DNA from 2 places in the Stenotrophomonas sp. YJH_SMC_20 genome. Region 2 is predicted to be linked to the other one. Evidence: riboswitches for the same ligand, from Rfam matches in the RefSeq annotation. Region 2 holds a riboswitch; the other holds the start of a gene.
The links. A riboswitch is a leader RNA that binds a small molecule or an ion and turns the genes downstream of it on or off. The one in region 2 is predicted to bind cobalamin.
Positions count from the first base shown of each region.

Region 1: another riboswitch for cobalamin. It lies ahead of AC5P6A_RS15545 (epoxyqueuosine reductase QueH); the one in region 2 lies ahead of btuB (TonB-dependent vitamin B12 receptor).

Region 1 covers NZ_JCAFRG010000009.1:90,131-97,370, reverse strand. Annotated here, with positions in the region: gene purU (formyltetrahydrofolate deformylase) at 1-459, shown strand, start outside; gene pncA (bifunctional nicotinamidase/pyrazinamidase) at 546-1,172, opposite strand; gene AC5P6A_RS15545 (epoxyqueuosine reductase QueH) at 1,227-1,913, opposite strand; cobalamin riboswitch at 2,075-2,289, opposite strand; gene AC5P6A_RS15540 (RpoH suppressor) at 2,444-4,291, shown strand; gene AC5P6A_RS15535 (DUF1028 domain-containing protein) at 4,388-5,341, opposite strand; gene AC5P6A_RS15530 (helix-turn-helix domain-containing protein) at 5,724-7,091, opposite strand; gene AC5P6A_RS15525 (CoA-acylating methylmalonate-semialdehyde dehydrogenase) at 7,206-7,240, shown strand, end outside.
Region 2 covers NZ_JCAFRG010000005.1:309,134-316,373, reverse strand. Annotated here, with positions in the region: gene AC5P6A_RS11605 (class I SAM-dependent methyltransferase) at 1-345, shown strand, start outside; gene gph (phosphoglycolate phosphatase) at 409-1,077, shown strand; gene btuB (TonB-dependent vitamin B12 receptor) at 1,197-3,041, opposite strand; cobalamin riboswitch at 3,157-3,379, opposite strand; gene AC5P6A_RS11590 (histidine phosphatase family protein) at 3,523-4,101, shown strand; gene AC5P6A_RS11585 (TfoX/Sxy family protein) at 4,191-4,553, opposite strand; gene AC5P6A_RS11580 (GAF domain-containing protein) at 4,550-5,032, opposite strand; gene bioD (dethiobiotin synthase) at 5,101-5,793, shown strand; gene AC5P6A_RS11570 (aminotransferase-like domain-containing protein) at 5,858-7,240, opposite strand, start outside.

The DNA.
Region 1 (7,240 bases), on a different contig from region 2:
TCCTACCAGGTGCCGTTCCACCACCTGCCGGTGACCGCCGATACGCGCGCGGTGCAGGAGCAGCAGATCATCGACCTGGTCGAGCGTGAGCGCATCGACCTGGTGGTGCTGGCGCGCTACATGCAGATCCTGTCACCCACGCTGTGCCGCGCGCTGGCCGGCCGTGCGATCAACATCCACCACAGCTTCCTGCCCAGCTTCAAGGGCGCGCAGCCGTACCACCAGGCGCACGCGCGCGGGGTCAAGATCATCGGTGCCACCGCGCACTACGTCACCGAGGACCTGGACGAAGGCCCGATCATCGAACAGGACGTGGCCCGCGTTGACCATGCGATGGCGCCGCGCGAACTGGTGCGGCTGGGCAGTGATACCGAATCGCTGGTGCTGGCGCGTGCGGTGCGCCGCCATGTGGAACACCGCATCCTGCTCAATGGGCATCGCACGGTGGTGTTCCGGTAATCGCCCATCCCGCGTCCGCCGGGCATGGCCCGGCGCTACCCATGGGCGCGATCCGGTAGCGCCGGGCCATGCCCGGCGGTCGCGCGTCAGGCGAGCGCAATCCCCGCCTTGCCCAGCGCCTCGCGCACCATCACGTCGTTGGCTTCGGTCACCGGCTTGGTCAGCTCCCACAGGAACTTCACCCGGAAGCCGGACTTCACTGCGTCCTGCGCGCTCCACAGCACGCAGTAATCGCGGGCCAGGCCGCACACGTGCACTTCGCGGATGCGGCGCTCATGCAGCCAGCCGGCCAGGCCGGTGGCCGGGCGCTCGCCATCGGGACCGTGGTTCTCGCGGAAGGCGCTGTACGAATCCACCTGTTGGCGCGTGCCCTTGCGCAGGATCAGGTCGGCCATGGCCCAGTCCACGCCCGGGTGCAGAGCGGCGCCATCGCTGCCCTGCACGCAATGGTCGGGCCACAGGGTCTGTGGCTGCGCGTGCAGCAGGATGGTCTCGAACGGACGCTTGCCGGGGTGCTGGCTGGCGAACGAGGCGTGATCGGCCGGGTGCCAGTCCTGGGTGGCCACCACCGTGCGGTAGCGGCGCTGCGCCAGCAGTCCGGCAATCGGTGCCACCAGCGCATCACCCTGGTCGCAGGCCAGCGCGCCGCCCGGCATGAAGTCCGGCTGCAGGTCGATCACCAGCAGGGCGACGTCGGCGGGCAGGGCGGTCATGGCAGATCCACTACAAGAGAAGAGCGACCAGCGTGGCCGCCCCTTGCTCACACGTCAATCGCCCTGCGGCGTCCCAGCGTCCTGCCCGTAGTACAGCAGGCCGATTTTGATCCGCTCGCGGCCGTTCTCGCGACGGTGGCGGTTGGCATCGCGCAGCGAATACACGCAGCCGCAGTACTCCTGCTGGTAGAACTGCTCGCGCTTGCTGATCTCGATCATGCGGCTGGCACCGCCGCCCTTGCGCCAGTTGTAGTCCCAGTACTGCAGGCCTTCGTAGCGCGAGGCGGCGCGGATGCCGCAATCGTTGATCTGCGCCATGTTCTTCCAGCGCGAGATGCCCAGCGACGAACTGATGGTGTCGTAGCCGTGCTCGTGCGCGTACAGCGCAGTGCGTTCGAAACGCATGTCGAAGCACATCGTGCAGCCGATGCCGCGTTCGGGCTCGTTCTCCATGCCACGCGCACGGCTGAACCAGTTGTCGGTGTCGTAGTCGCAGTCGATGAAGGGAATGCCATGCTGCTCGGCGAAGCGGATGTTTTCCTGCTTGCGCAGTTCGTATTCCTTCACCGGATGGATGTTGGGGTTGTAGAAGAAGATCGCGTAGTCGATCCCGGAGGCGGTGATCGCCTCCATTACCTCGCCGGAGCAGGGCGCGCAGCATGAATGCAGCAGCAGGCGCTTGCCGTTGGCAGGCAGGGTCAGGGTGGGGCGTTGGAACTCGGTCATCATCAGGTACCGCATGGACCGCCGGCAACGGCGGTGGCCCATGCATCTGTGCGTGGGTGGACAGGGCTGGCCGGATACCGTGAAAAGGACGCACGCGGCCGCACTGCCCGCACGCGCAGGTCAGCGACGGCCCCGGCACCCTCCCCGCGGAGAGTCCAGGTCGAGTCAGGGGACGGTCGTGTCCCCCGGCCGGGGCCGGTATTCGGGCTGATGGACACGGGCCGCAGCCCACCTACTACCTGCCGCTTCCCAGGCGCGAGCCCAGTGCTGTTGGCAGGATTCGTTTCCATTCACCGCTGCGGGGCAGCTCCGGAATGGGCGCGCCAGGCGCCTTCACCGGATTCCCGTTCAAATCCCTGTCGCCATCAACGCTGCGGCGGGGATACCTTCGGCGTGCCCACGGTGGACGCGTCGAGGGCAATGGTCAAGGGTCAATGAAAGCTCGGGGCTGTGGTCCGTTTCTCAGGCCGTGAGAGCGCCGCTTGCCATACTGGGCATCGACAGACGGGAGGTGGCTCGTGGCGGCGAAGTACTGCGATCTGGTCATGAAAGGTGGCATCACCAGCGGCATCGTGTATCCCAATGCGGTACTGGCGCTGGCGCGCGAGTATCGCTTCAAGAGCATCGGCGGCACCTCGGCCGGCGCCATTGCTGCGGCGGTGGCGGCTGCGGCGGCATGCGGCGATCGTCGCCAGCAGGCCGGCGAGCACCTGCCCAGTGATGCCGGTTATGGGGGGCTGTCGGCGGTGTCGGCGCAGCTGTCGCGGCGCGGGTTCATCTACAGCCTGTTCCAACCGGCGCGGGGCGCGCGTGCGGCCTATCGGCTGCTGGTGGTGCTGACCGGCAATGCGGGCCTGCCACACAAGCTGCTGTGCCTGGCGGTGGCGGTATTCGAGATCGCGCCGCTGGAAGTGCTGGTGTCGCTGGCGCTGCTGCTGGGCCTGGGCGGGTGGGGCGGCGGCTGGAGCGGTGTGGCCGCCACGCTGCTGCCGTCGCTGCTGTGCGCCTACGGTGCCGGTGTGGCCGGTGCCGTGCTGCGCGTGGCCCGCGTGGCACGGCGCAACCTGCTGGGCCTGTGCAGTGGCCTCGGCCGCGATGCACGCAAACCGGCGTTGACCGAGTGGCTGCATGAGTGCCTGCAGCAGTTGTCAGGCAAGCCACTTGATGCACCGCTGACCTTCGCCGACCTGCACGACGCACCGCGCTATGCCGGCGAGCCGGACAGCCCGCACGCGATCAGCCTGCAGATGATCACCACCTGCGTCTCGCACAACGAGCCGCGTACGCTGCCACTGGGCGGCGCGCAGTTCTGGTTCCTGCGCGAAGAGTTCGAGCAGTTGTTCCCGGCCAGCGTGGTGCAGTGGCTGGTGGATCAGGCTGGCCCGCCGCTGGACGTGGAGGGGCGGCAGTACTACCACCTGCCGCAGGGCCCGAAGCTGCCGGTGCTGGTGGCCACACGCATGAGCCTGAGCTTCCCGTTGCTGATCAGCGCGGTGCCGCTGCACGAACCCTCGCGCCGCGAGCGCCGCTGCGAACCCACCGCGCCGGCGGCCGACCCCGAGCACAACGTGGCCGACAGCATGGAAGGGCTGACCAGCGCCGGGCAGGCTTGCGGTCCGGTGATCACCGCCTTCCGCATCTGCTGGTTCTCCGATGGTGGCATCAGCAGCAACTTCCCGATCCATCTGTTCGACGCCGCATTGCCGCGCTGGCCGACCTTCGCCATCAACCTGGTCTACCCGCAGCACGCCGAAGACGTGAGCCAGGGCAACGGTAGCCGGCAGGCACTGGAGCATGCCGTGTTCCTGCCCACCGAGAACCGCCACGGCTGGCAACGGCATTACCAGTCCATTGCCACGCCGCTGGCCGCAGCCGAGCTGGGGCGTTTCCTGTTCGCGGTGGTGGCGACCATGCAGAACTGGCGCGACCTGCTGCAGGCGCGCGCGCCGGGTTATCGCGACCGCATCGTGCATGTGAGCCTGCAGGGCGACGAAGGTGGCATGAACCTGGACATGCCGCAGGAGGTGCTGACCCGCATCGCCGACAAGGGCAGCCTGGCCGGTGCGCGGTTCTGTTCGTTCTCGTTCGAGAACCACTACTGGATCCGCTGGCGCAACCTGGCCTCGGCCTACCAACGGTACACGCTGGAAGTGGCCCGTACCGACGACCCGGCGCAGCAGGTACTGGCCTATCGCGCGGCGTACTCGATGGTCGCTCGCGGCGAACCGACACCGCCGTCGTACAAGCTGGGCTCGGAAGACAAGCGTCGCGGCTCGCAGCAGCTGTGGGCGCAGATGGTCGAGCAGGGCCGAACCTGGCAGGACCTGGGTCCTGACCTGACCGACGGCGCACCGCGTCCGCTGCCGCAGATGAAGGTGACGCCGATCTACTGAGCCGGTTCTTGGTAGATCCACGCCGTGCGTGGATGCATCTCGAATCGGGGTCAGATCCGTTCTCCTATGGAAATTGGATCTGACCCCTGCGGTGGCTCATCGCCAGGGGGCAACCACCGCATCATCCTGCAAGGGTGCATACAACGGCAGCGCCAGCTCCTGCTTCACCCAGCCCGGATTGAGCGCACGCAGGCCGGCCAGGTATTCGCGGGCCAGTGCGATATCCCCTTGCCGCATCGCCAGGCGCGCAGCGCGCGCCCAGGTGCGGTCCCAGCCGTGGGCCAGTGACAACGAGGTCGCCAGCGCAGCGCGCGCACCCGCCACATCACCCTTCTCCCAGCGCTCCTCCGCGCGGATGATCGCCTCGTTGGACAGGCGCATGTCGTACAGCTCGCGCAGCCTCGCGACCGCGCGCGGGTCGGCGTCCACGCGCAGATCGGTGTCCTGCCAGTCGCCCCCCGGCGTGCGCACCAGCAGCGCGGCCGACCACTGCCCACTGCGCTGGCCGCCCGCGGCCTGGCCGGCTTCCAGCGCCGCCAGCAAGCGTGTGGCAAGCGCTCCGTGCGAAGCCGTAAAGGTACGTTGCATTGCCGTCAGCACGTCCGGTCCGGCCAGGCCATTGCCCTGCACGCTCAACATGCCGTCGCCGTGCGCACCGGCCCAGCTGGCCTGCTGCGCGGTGGCGCCGGTGTATTGCGCATTGCCACCGCGCGCACTGATCAGCCCCACCTGGCGCTCGGCGAGCGTGGTGCCATCGAAGTTGCCGTCTTCATCCAACAGCTGCTTCAGCACCTGTGCAGGTGTACGACCTTTGGCCAGTAGTTCAAGGCCTTTGGACCCATAGGTCGGGTTGGTCTCGAACTGGCTGGCGACCGCGCCGACCTTCGCCTGCGCCCACGGCACCCCCACGCCCCCGACCGCCAGGTTGTGCGTGGCGACCGCCACCCCGCAGTCGCCGGCCTCGTTGCAGGCGGCGATGGAAAAGGTCGCCCACGCCGGCGCGGCGACGGCAGCGAGCAGCAGGGCCAGGCAAGAGCGCAACAGGGACATGGGTGTCTCCATGGGCAGGCATTGCATTGGGATGCAGCCTACGCACGAAAGGTTTAGTAGATCCACGTCATGCGTGGATGCGCTTCGATGAAGGCTCGAAATATTCGATCTCGATCGGATTCCATCCACGCATGGCGTGGATCTACGGTGTCGACCAAGGTCGACACCCACCAACAGCAGCGGGAAACTGTCGAAGGCGGGGGTGGGTCCGGTTGCGGGGGCGTGAGCGCCATGGATGGCGCGACCGAGCCTACATGGACGTATTCACGGCGTCCCCCGCAACCGGACCCATCCCGCATCCCACGGAATGCCGGCTTTTGCCGTGGCCGTTGCCGTTGCTTCGGCCTCTGCAGGTGCAGGGCGCAGCCCTGCCGAACCAACCCTACCGCCCCGGCAACTGCGCGAACGCGCGCTGCATGCAGTCCTCGCGCGGGCACACCCGGCACCCCGGGCCGATCGACACCGAATTGCCCGGGCTCTGCACATCCAGCCCCAGCGAATACACCAGCCGCTCGGCATGCTGCAGATCGCAGCCCAGCGCCACCGCGAAGGTCTTGCGGGGCTGGCCATGACCGACCGGACCACTGCTGACTTGCCGTGCCAGCCAGAAATGCCGTCGCCCATCGGGCATGCGCGCGGTCTGCGTAAGGATGCGCCCGGGCTGGTTGAACGCCTCGTAGACGATCCACAGCGGGCACGAACCACCCACCTGCGAGAAGTGGAAGTCGGTGGCCGAATGGCGCTTGGACACATTGCCCGCGCGGTCTACGCGGATGAAGAAGAACGGCAGCCCGGGCGCGCTGCGCCGTGCCAGCGTGCTCAGCCGATGGCAGACCGCTTCGAAGCCGACGCCGAACTGGTGTGCCAGCAGTTCGATGTCGTAGCTGCTGGCCTCGGCCGCACGCAGGAAGCGCATGTACGGCATCACCAAGGCGCCAGCGAAATAGTTCGACAGACCGATGCGGGCCTGAGCGATGCGTGCCTCATCGGTGAAGCCGGCACGTGCCACCACCGCATCGATCTGCGGCAGGTAGCCGTGCAGGGCCAGCTCGGCGGCCATCTGGAATGCCTGCTGGCCCGGCTCCAGGTAGTCCGGCAACCACAGCCGCCGTGCTTCGGCATCGTACTGGCGCTTCTCGCGCCCGGCCTGCAGCGCGGCCACTTCCACCAGCACGCCGTGGCGGTCGGCCAGCAGCTGGCGCAGGCGTGGTGCCACGTGCCCGGGCGACAGCCCCCACTCGGCGAACAGACGCTCGGCCAGCTCGTCCAGTTCGGGAATGTGGTTGTGCATGCGGTTGAAGAACTCACGCACCTGGTCGCCTGCGGGCAGGATGCTGCCGGCGCCGGGCTCGCCCAGCTGGAACTCCAGGGCGGCGGCATGCTCACGCAGCGCCAGGTGGCGGCGGTGCAGATCCAGCAGGGCGCGGCTGACCTGCGGCAGGTTGCCGGCCAAGGCGCGCAGCTCGGTCGCGCTGACCTCCGCCAGGCCCAGGTCGCGCAGGGTTTCGCCCAGCGCTTCCTGCAGCGCGGCAGGCTCATCTTCGTCGAATAGTGAGGAAACGTCGCCCAATACTTCGCCCAGCTTCTTCTGCACGGCCGGGGTGAGTGGGCGCTTGTTGCGCTCGATCTGGTTCAGGTAACTGGCCGACAGGCCCAAGGCGCGGGCCAGATCCACCTGGCTGTAGCCGCGCTGCTCGCGCAGGCGCAGCAAGCGAAGGCCAAGCTGCCGCTGGCTGGATGAATAATTCACAGAATTAACATGAATCGTCTGGCGTGTTGGCCAGATTAAGCGGATTCAGGCCGGAAATCGAGGTGGCTGCTGTGAATAATGCCAAGCATCTTTCGAGCCCGTGGGATTGTCGTCATGACTGTTGAAGCGCCCCGTATCCGCATGCTGAT
Region 2 (7,240 bases):
CGCCGCGTGCTGGCGCGCGATGGCATGCTGATGGCCAGTTTCTACAATCCGGTGCTGTTCGTGGGTGCGCGCGATCCGCAGCTGGATGCACAGGGCCTGATCCGTCCGCAGTACGCCATTCCCTATTCGGACCTGGAAGACCTGCCGCAAGCCGAACGCGAGGCGAAGCTGGCCCGTGGCGACGCATTGACCTTTGGCCACAGCCTGACCGAGCTGATTGGTGGCCAGCTGGATGCCGGCTTCGTCATTGATCGCTTCATGGAAGACTGGCAGCCGCGGCCGCGCTTCCTGATCGACCGTTATCTTCCCACCTTCCTGGCCACCCGAGCGCGCCGGATCGGTTGAGGCGGATCGGCGCGGAAACCAGCGGCGTACAATGGGGGGCCCACGTCGTGCAGGTGCCGTTCCTTGTCGTATCCCTATCCACTGGTCGTGTTCGACCTTGATGGCACGCTGGTCGACAGCGCAGCTGATATCGCCGAAGCGCTGAACCGCACGCTGGAGGACATCGGCATGGCACGCGTGCCGGAAGCCACCGTGCTCGGCTGGATCGGCGACGGTGTGCGCCGCCTGGTCGAACAGGCCGTGCATGCGGCAGGCCGCGAGGTCGACCTGGCCGAAGTGATGCCGGTGTTCATGGTGCACTACCGTGAATGCCTGCTGCGCAGCCCGCGCCTGTTCGATGGCGTGGCCGACGCACTGGCGCAGCTGCGCGCGCGCGACGTGCCACTGGCGATCTGCACCAACAAGCCCGAAGCACTGGTGCCGCCGCTGCTGCAGCACCTGGGCATTGGTGATGCGTTCGCGCTGATACTGGGCGGTGATTCGCTGCCGCAGCGCAAGCCCAGTGGCGAACCGCTGCGGCACATCGCCGCGCATTTCGCGCTGCCGGTGGAGGCGTGTCTGATGGTGGGAGATTCGTTGACCGACTACCGCGCCGCCGAAGATGCGGGCATGCCGATCGCGCTGGTGCGCTACGGCTATCCGCGCGGCCTGGACCTGGGCAGCGCGCACGCGGTGGCAGTGATCGACGACCTGCGTGAGTTGCCGGGGTTGGCCGCGGGCGTTCGGGCGTAGAGCCGAGCCCACGCTCGGCTGCTTCATTGCGTGAGCCGAGCATGGGCTCGGCTCTACAGTAGATCGACGCCATGCGTCGATGGCATCAGGAGGCGCCGGGCGATGCCCGGCGCGCGCCTTCATTTCGGCTGGTAACGCACGCTCAGCTGGTACTCGCGGCCGGGCTGGTTGAACCACGCCACGGTCTCGTAGCGGCGATCGAACACATTGGCGGCACGCGCCAGCAGCGTCCACGACGGCGTCAGCGCGTACTCGGCGCGCAGGTCCAGCGTACCGTAACCCGCCACCTTCACCGCGTTGGCGGCATCGTCATAGCGCTTGCCCGCTCCCTGAACCGTCAGGCCTGCGCGGAAGGCCCCGAAACGTCGATCGAGGTCCAGGCGTGCGGTCTGCTGCGCGCGGCGCGGCAGCCAGTTGTCGAACTGGGTGCTGCCATGGGTACGGTTGCGCGGGTCGGTGTAGCTGAGCTGTGCGTTGATGTCGAAGCCGGCTAGCAGCACGCCACCGGTCAGTTCGGCACCGCGGATGCGGGCCTTCTCCACCTGCTGCATCCTGAAGGTCGCCGCATCGTAGGTAATCAGATCATCGATGCGGGTTTCATATACGTCCAGGCCCCAGTGCCAGCCCTGCCCCTGCTGCGAAACGCCCAGGTTGGCGCTCTTGGACTTCTCCGGGTTCAACGTCGGCACGCCGCTCCACGGGTCGTACAGATCGCTGAAGGTCGGCGCCTTGAACGCGGTGCCATAGCTGGCGTTGAGGCGCAGGCCGTGGCCCAGTTCCATCGCCCAGCCGGCGCTGCCGGTGGCGTGGTTGCCGAACTGCTGGTTGTCGTCGTTGCGTGCGCTGACCTGCAGCTGGTGGCGGCCGAAGCGGCCCTGGTACTGCACGAACACGCCGGTGTTGCGACGGCTGTCGACGAGGTACCCGGCGCTGCTGCCATCCAGGTTGTCTTCGCTCCAGTCCACGCCGGTGCTCAGCAGCTGGCCTTCGGCCATGCCGAAGTCGCCCTGCAGCGAGGCGCTGTCACGATGGGTCTGGGCGCTGCCACGGGCATCGAAGTCGCCGAAGTTGTCCGACTCGTTGTCACTGCGGCCGACATTGGCGGTGAACGCCAGGCGTTCGGACGGGGTGTAGCGCAGCTTGCCGGACAGCACCTGCTGGCGGGTTTCCGAATAGTTGTAGTAGCCGTCGTAGTGGTTCTTTCCGTCGGCACGCAATGCACTGCCTTCCACGGTCCATTGGTCGTTGAAGGTGTAGCCACCGCGCAGGCTCTTGGACAGGTTGCGGTAGCCGTCGCGGTCATGCTCGTCGGCAAAGCAGCCCGCGGTGAACACCGAGGAGGAGCCGCGGCAGGCATCGATGCCATCGGAATGCTGGTAGGCGATGTCAGCGCCGAACCAGCCGCGTTCGGTCCCGCCGCCGATCCCGCCGCTGGCTTCGCGCAGGCCGTTGCTGCCGCCACCGAGCTGGAAGTGCGGGGCGAAATCACCCTGGTTGCGGCGGGTGAAGATCTGGATCACGCCACCGATGGCGTCCGCGCCGTACAGGCTGGACTGCGGGCCACGCACGATCTCCACGCGCTCGATCTGTGCCAGCGGCAGGTCCTGGTACATCGCCAGGCCGAGGTCGGCGCTGTTGATGCGCACGCCATCGACCAGCACCACGGTGTGGCCGGAGTTGGTGCCGCGCAGGAACAGCGAGCTCTGCTTGCCCAAGCCGCCGGCATTGGTCAGGTTGATGCCGGCGCGGCCGCGCAGCAGTTCCTGCAGCGAGGTGGCCTGGCTGGATTCGATCTGCGCGCGGTCGATCACCTGGGCCGGCGCGATGCTGTCCTGCAGGGCGATCGGGGTGCGGGTCGCAGTGACCAGGATCTGGTCGAGCGCGGTGGTGTCATTGGCGGCCTGGGCCAGCGCGGGCAGGGCGGCCAGCACGGCCAGGGACAACATTCGGGACTGCAGCTTCATGGGGGACTCCAGGTGCCACGCACGCCCGCGTGGCGAAGGGGAGGAGCCGCGAAGGCAGGCACGCGCCGATGCCGCAGCGCACGCCACGGTCATCCAGCGCCATGCCCACCGCATCGCGACCTGAGGCTTCCGGGCCGGTCTCCGGGCTTGCCGCCGGGCGGCGCGAGGCCGCCGTCCAGGCGCCTTCCCATGCCTGAGGCACAGTGGCAGTGTTGCCCGGAACTGACGTGCTTACCGTTGCGGGGGCAGCGCCGGCCTGGCGTGGAATCACGCGTCACCGGCTTCCCGTTTCAACCTGCCGGCCGTGGCCGCAGGTCACCTGGAAGTGCGCGCAGTCTACGGCATCGCAGGCACTCCCGTTGCGTCGCGCCTGCTCGACTGCCTTTGCTGTGCCCTTAGAATGGTCCCTCGATCCCGTGGTGCCGTTGCCGATGTCCGCCCGTTTTCCGCTGTCCCCGCGTTGCCTGTACGGAACGCACGCATGATCCTCGACCTGGTCCGCCATGCCGGCAACGGTCGCGATGAGTTCCTCGATGGCCGCAGCGACCCACCGCAGCTGGCCCGCCTGCCGCAGGAACTGGTCGACGCCTACGCCGCGCAGCCCTGGGAGCGGGTGATCAGTTCGCCGCGGCTGCGCGCGCTGCACACGGCAATGGCGCTGGCCACGCCGCGCGGGCTGGACGTGGAAGCGGACGAGGAATGGGAAGAACTGGATTTCGGCGATTGGGACGGGCGGTCGCTGTTCGACCTGCCGGAGGATGCACTGGCTGCCTTCCATGCTGACCCGCATGCGTTCCCGCCGCCGAACGGCGAAAGCTGGGGCCACTTCGAGCGGCGCATCGCGCGCGCGCTGGATCGCCTGCTCGATGATGACGATCCGGTGCCGACGCTGGTGGTCAGCCATGGCGGCCCGCTGCGCATGGTGCTGTCGAAGGTCTGCGGCCTGCCGATGTCGCTGTGCTGGGCGCTGCGCATCGACCATGGCACGCGCCTGCGTGTGTGGCTGGAGCGCGGTGAGGCCGGGCTGGTGGGCGAATTGCTGGAACTGCAGCAGCCCTGAGCTGCTCTTGTAGAGCCGAGCCATGCTCGGCTGCACTTCGATCAGAAAGGCCAGCCGAGCGTGGGCTCGGCTCTACAGGAGGGCGCGGCTCAATCCTCGTCCGCGCGCTCGGTCACGCTGTCTTCCGCCTCATCGTCGGCATCGAAGCGCTGCTCATGCACCGGGCCCGACGCCGGGCCGGCCGCCTTCAGCGGATGCGCGGCGATGCGCGCTTCATAGTCCTGTACCAGCGCATCGCGCTGCGGCTCGCTCAGTTCCTGCCAGTGGCAGTCCAACAACGCACCCTCCAGCGAGTACAGCAGGTTCAGGCTGGGCTTGAAGCCGGCACGCTTGACCTTGACGAAGGCACCGACCGCTCCGATCGCGACCAGGTCGTCGCGGCTGCGCAGGCCGACCTGGCGCAGCCAGGCCGCGCTCTTGGGGCCGATGTTGCGCAGCTTGGGTGCGTTCATCCCAGCGCCTCGACGAACACGCGGGCGATGGCTTCCAGGCCGGCCTGGTCGTCGGCATCGAAGCGGCCCACCTTCGGGCTGTCGATGTCGAACACGCCGATCAGTTCATCGCCGCGCAGCAGCGGCACCACCAGCTCCGAACGCGAGGCCGAATCACAGGCGATGTGGCCGGGGAAGGCGTCGACATCCTCCACGCGCTGGGTGACCCGCTGGCTGGCGGCGGCACCGCACACGCCCTTGTCCAGCGGGATGCGCACGCAGGCCGGCAGGCCCTGGAACGGGCCGACCACCAGTTCCTTGCCATCGTACAGGTAGAAACCCACCCAGTTCAGGTCGGGCAGGGCGTGGTAGACCAGTGCGGAGAGGTTGGCCGCGTTGGCGATGCGGTCGGACTCGGCGTAGACCAGGCCACGGGCCTGTTCCAGCAGCTGGGCGTATTGTTCCGGCTTGCTGCCGGTGAGCGAGGCATTGGCGAACATGCCCGCAGTCTAGCAAGCGCGACGGGCCGGCGATAATGCACGCTCTGTTGCCCTGTTGGAGCCAATCGATGCCGTTGCCTGCCACGCTGCCGCCCGCCCTGTTCGTTACCGGCACCGACACCGAAATCGGCAAGACCGCGGCCAGCACTGCGCTGCTGCATGCGCTGCGCCGGCGCGGCCTGCGTGCGGTCGGCATGAAGCCGGTGGCCAGTGGCAGCGAAGACCTGGGGCAGGGCCTGCGCAACGAGGACGCGCTGGCACTGCAGGCGGCCAGCTGGCCGGTGCCGGACTATGCCGACCTGAACCCGTATGCGCTGCGGCAGCCGCTGGCACCGGAGCTGGCGGCGGCCGAGGACGGCGTGCAGGTGGAACTGGCGCCGATCGTGGCCGCGTTCGCGCGACTGCGCGCGCAGGCCGATATCGTGGTGGTGGAGGGGGTTGGCGGTTGGCTGGCGCCGGTTTCGGCCACGCTGGACCAGCTCGACCTGGTGCGTGCGCTGCAGCTGCCGGTGCTGCTGGTGGTGGGCATGCGGCTTGGCTGCGTCAACCATGCGCGGTTGACTGCGCAATCACTGCAGGCCAGCGGCGTGGACCGCCTGGGCTGGATCGGCAACCACATTGATCCTGCGATGCAGCGCCAGGACGAGAACATCGCCACGCTGCAGCAGCGCCTGCCGATGCCGTGCTGGGGACGGCTGCCGCATCTGCCGGGGGCGGATGGTGACGCGTTGAGCGCGCATCTGTTCGACGACCTGGGGTAGTGCCGGCCGCTGGCCGGCAACCTCGATGAATCACGTCCATGCAGTTGCCGGCCAGCGGCCGGCACTACCGTGCTGCAGCCGCCAGCTCCCGCGCAATCGCACCCAGCCGCTCCACCGCACCGATGAAGCGCGCATCCAGGCTCTGGCAGCACGACAGCCGCAGGCAGTGGCGGTAGCGTGCGCCGCGCGAGTACACCTGGCCCGGCATGAACACGATGTCCTCCAGCAGCGCTCGCTCGAACAGCTCGCGCGTGTCCACGCCCGGCAGTTCCAGCCACAGCAGGAAGCCGCCCTGCGGTTCGGTGGCGCGGGTGCCGGCCGGGAAGTGTTCGGCCACCAGCTGGCGCAGCCGCCCGACCTGTTCGCGGTACAGGCGGCGCATGCGGTGCAGATGGTGCTCGTAGCTGCCTGCTTCCAGATACGCGGCCACCGCATCGCCGAGCAGCTGCGGCTCGCCGCCGGTGGACTGGAACTTCAGCAGTGCGATGCGCTCTGCGAAGCGGCCGCCATCCAGCCAGCCGATGCGGTAATCCGGCGCCAGTGTCTTTGAGAAGCCACCGACCACCATCACCCAGCCATCGCGATCGAAGGCTTTCAGCAAGGGTGCCGGTGGTTCGCAGAACTGCAGCTCGGCGTACACCGCATCCTCGATCAGCGGCAGCTGCCGTGCGTTGACCAGCTCGGCCAGGCGTTGTTTGGCGGCGGTCGGCATGGTGCAGCCGAGCGGGTTGTGCACGGTCGGCATCACCACCAGTGCGGCCAGCGGCCTGTGCTCCAGCAGCGCATCCAGTGCATCCACGTCCAGTCCGTGCTGCGGGTGGGTGGGCAACTCGATGGCCTGCAGGCCGAGGTTGGCCAGCAACGGATACAGGTTGAAGTAGGACGGCGCCTCGATGCCCACCGCGTCACCGGGCTGGGTGACCGCGCGCAACGCCAGCTGCAGGGCTTCCATCGCACCATGGGTCAGCAGGAGTCGCTCGGCGTGGGTGTGCAGTCCCATGCGCGGACTGCGGCGCACGATCTGTGCCAGCAGCCGGGGGGAGCCGTTGGGTCTCGCATAGGTCTCCACCGTCTGCTGGCCGTGGCGCAGCACCTGCGCGGTATGCCGGGCCAGCTGCGCGCCGGGATAGAACTGGCGACCACGTGGGCCGGCGAAGGCCAGATCGACCACACCCGGGCGGCGCTGTGCTTCCAGTACCCGGGCCATCAGGACCTGCTGCAGCGGCGCGGTGGGCGCGGATGGGGTGTCGCGCAGCGAACGCTCCGGCACCGACAGCCGCGGCGCGACTTCGAAGCCCGCCTTCGGCCGCGGAATCACCAGTCCGGCGTCCTCCAGCTGGCGATAGGCGGCAATCACCGTGTTCAGGCTGAGCCTGCGCTGCAGGGCCATCTGTCGCAGCGAGGGCAGGCGGCTGCCTACTGGAAGCCGGCCGCCGTGGATGGCCTC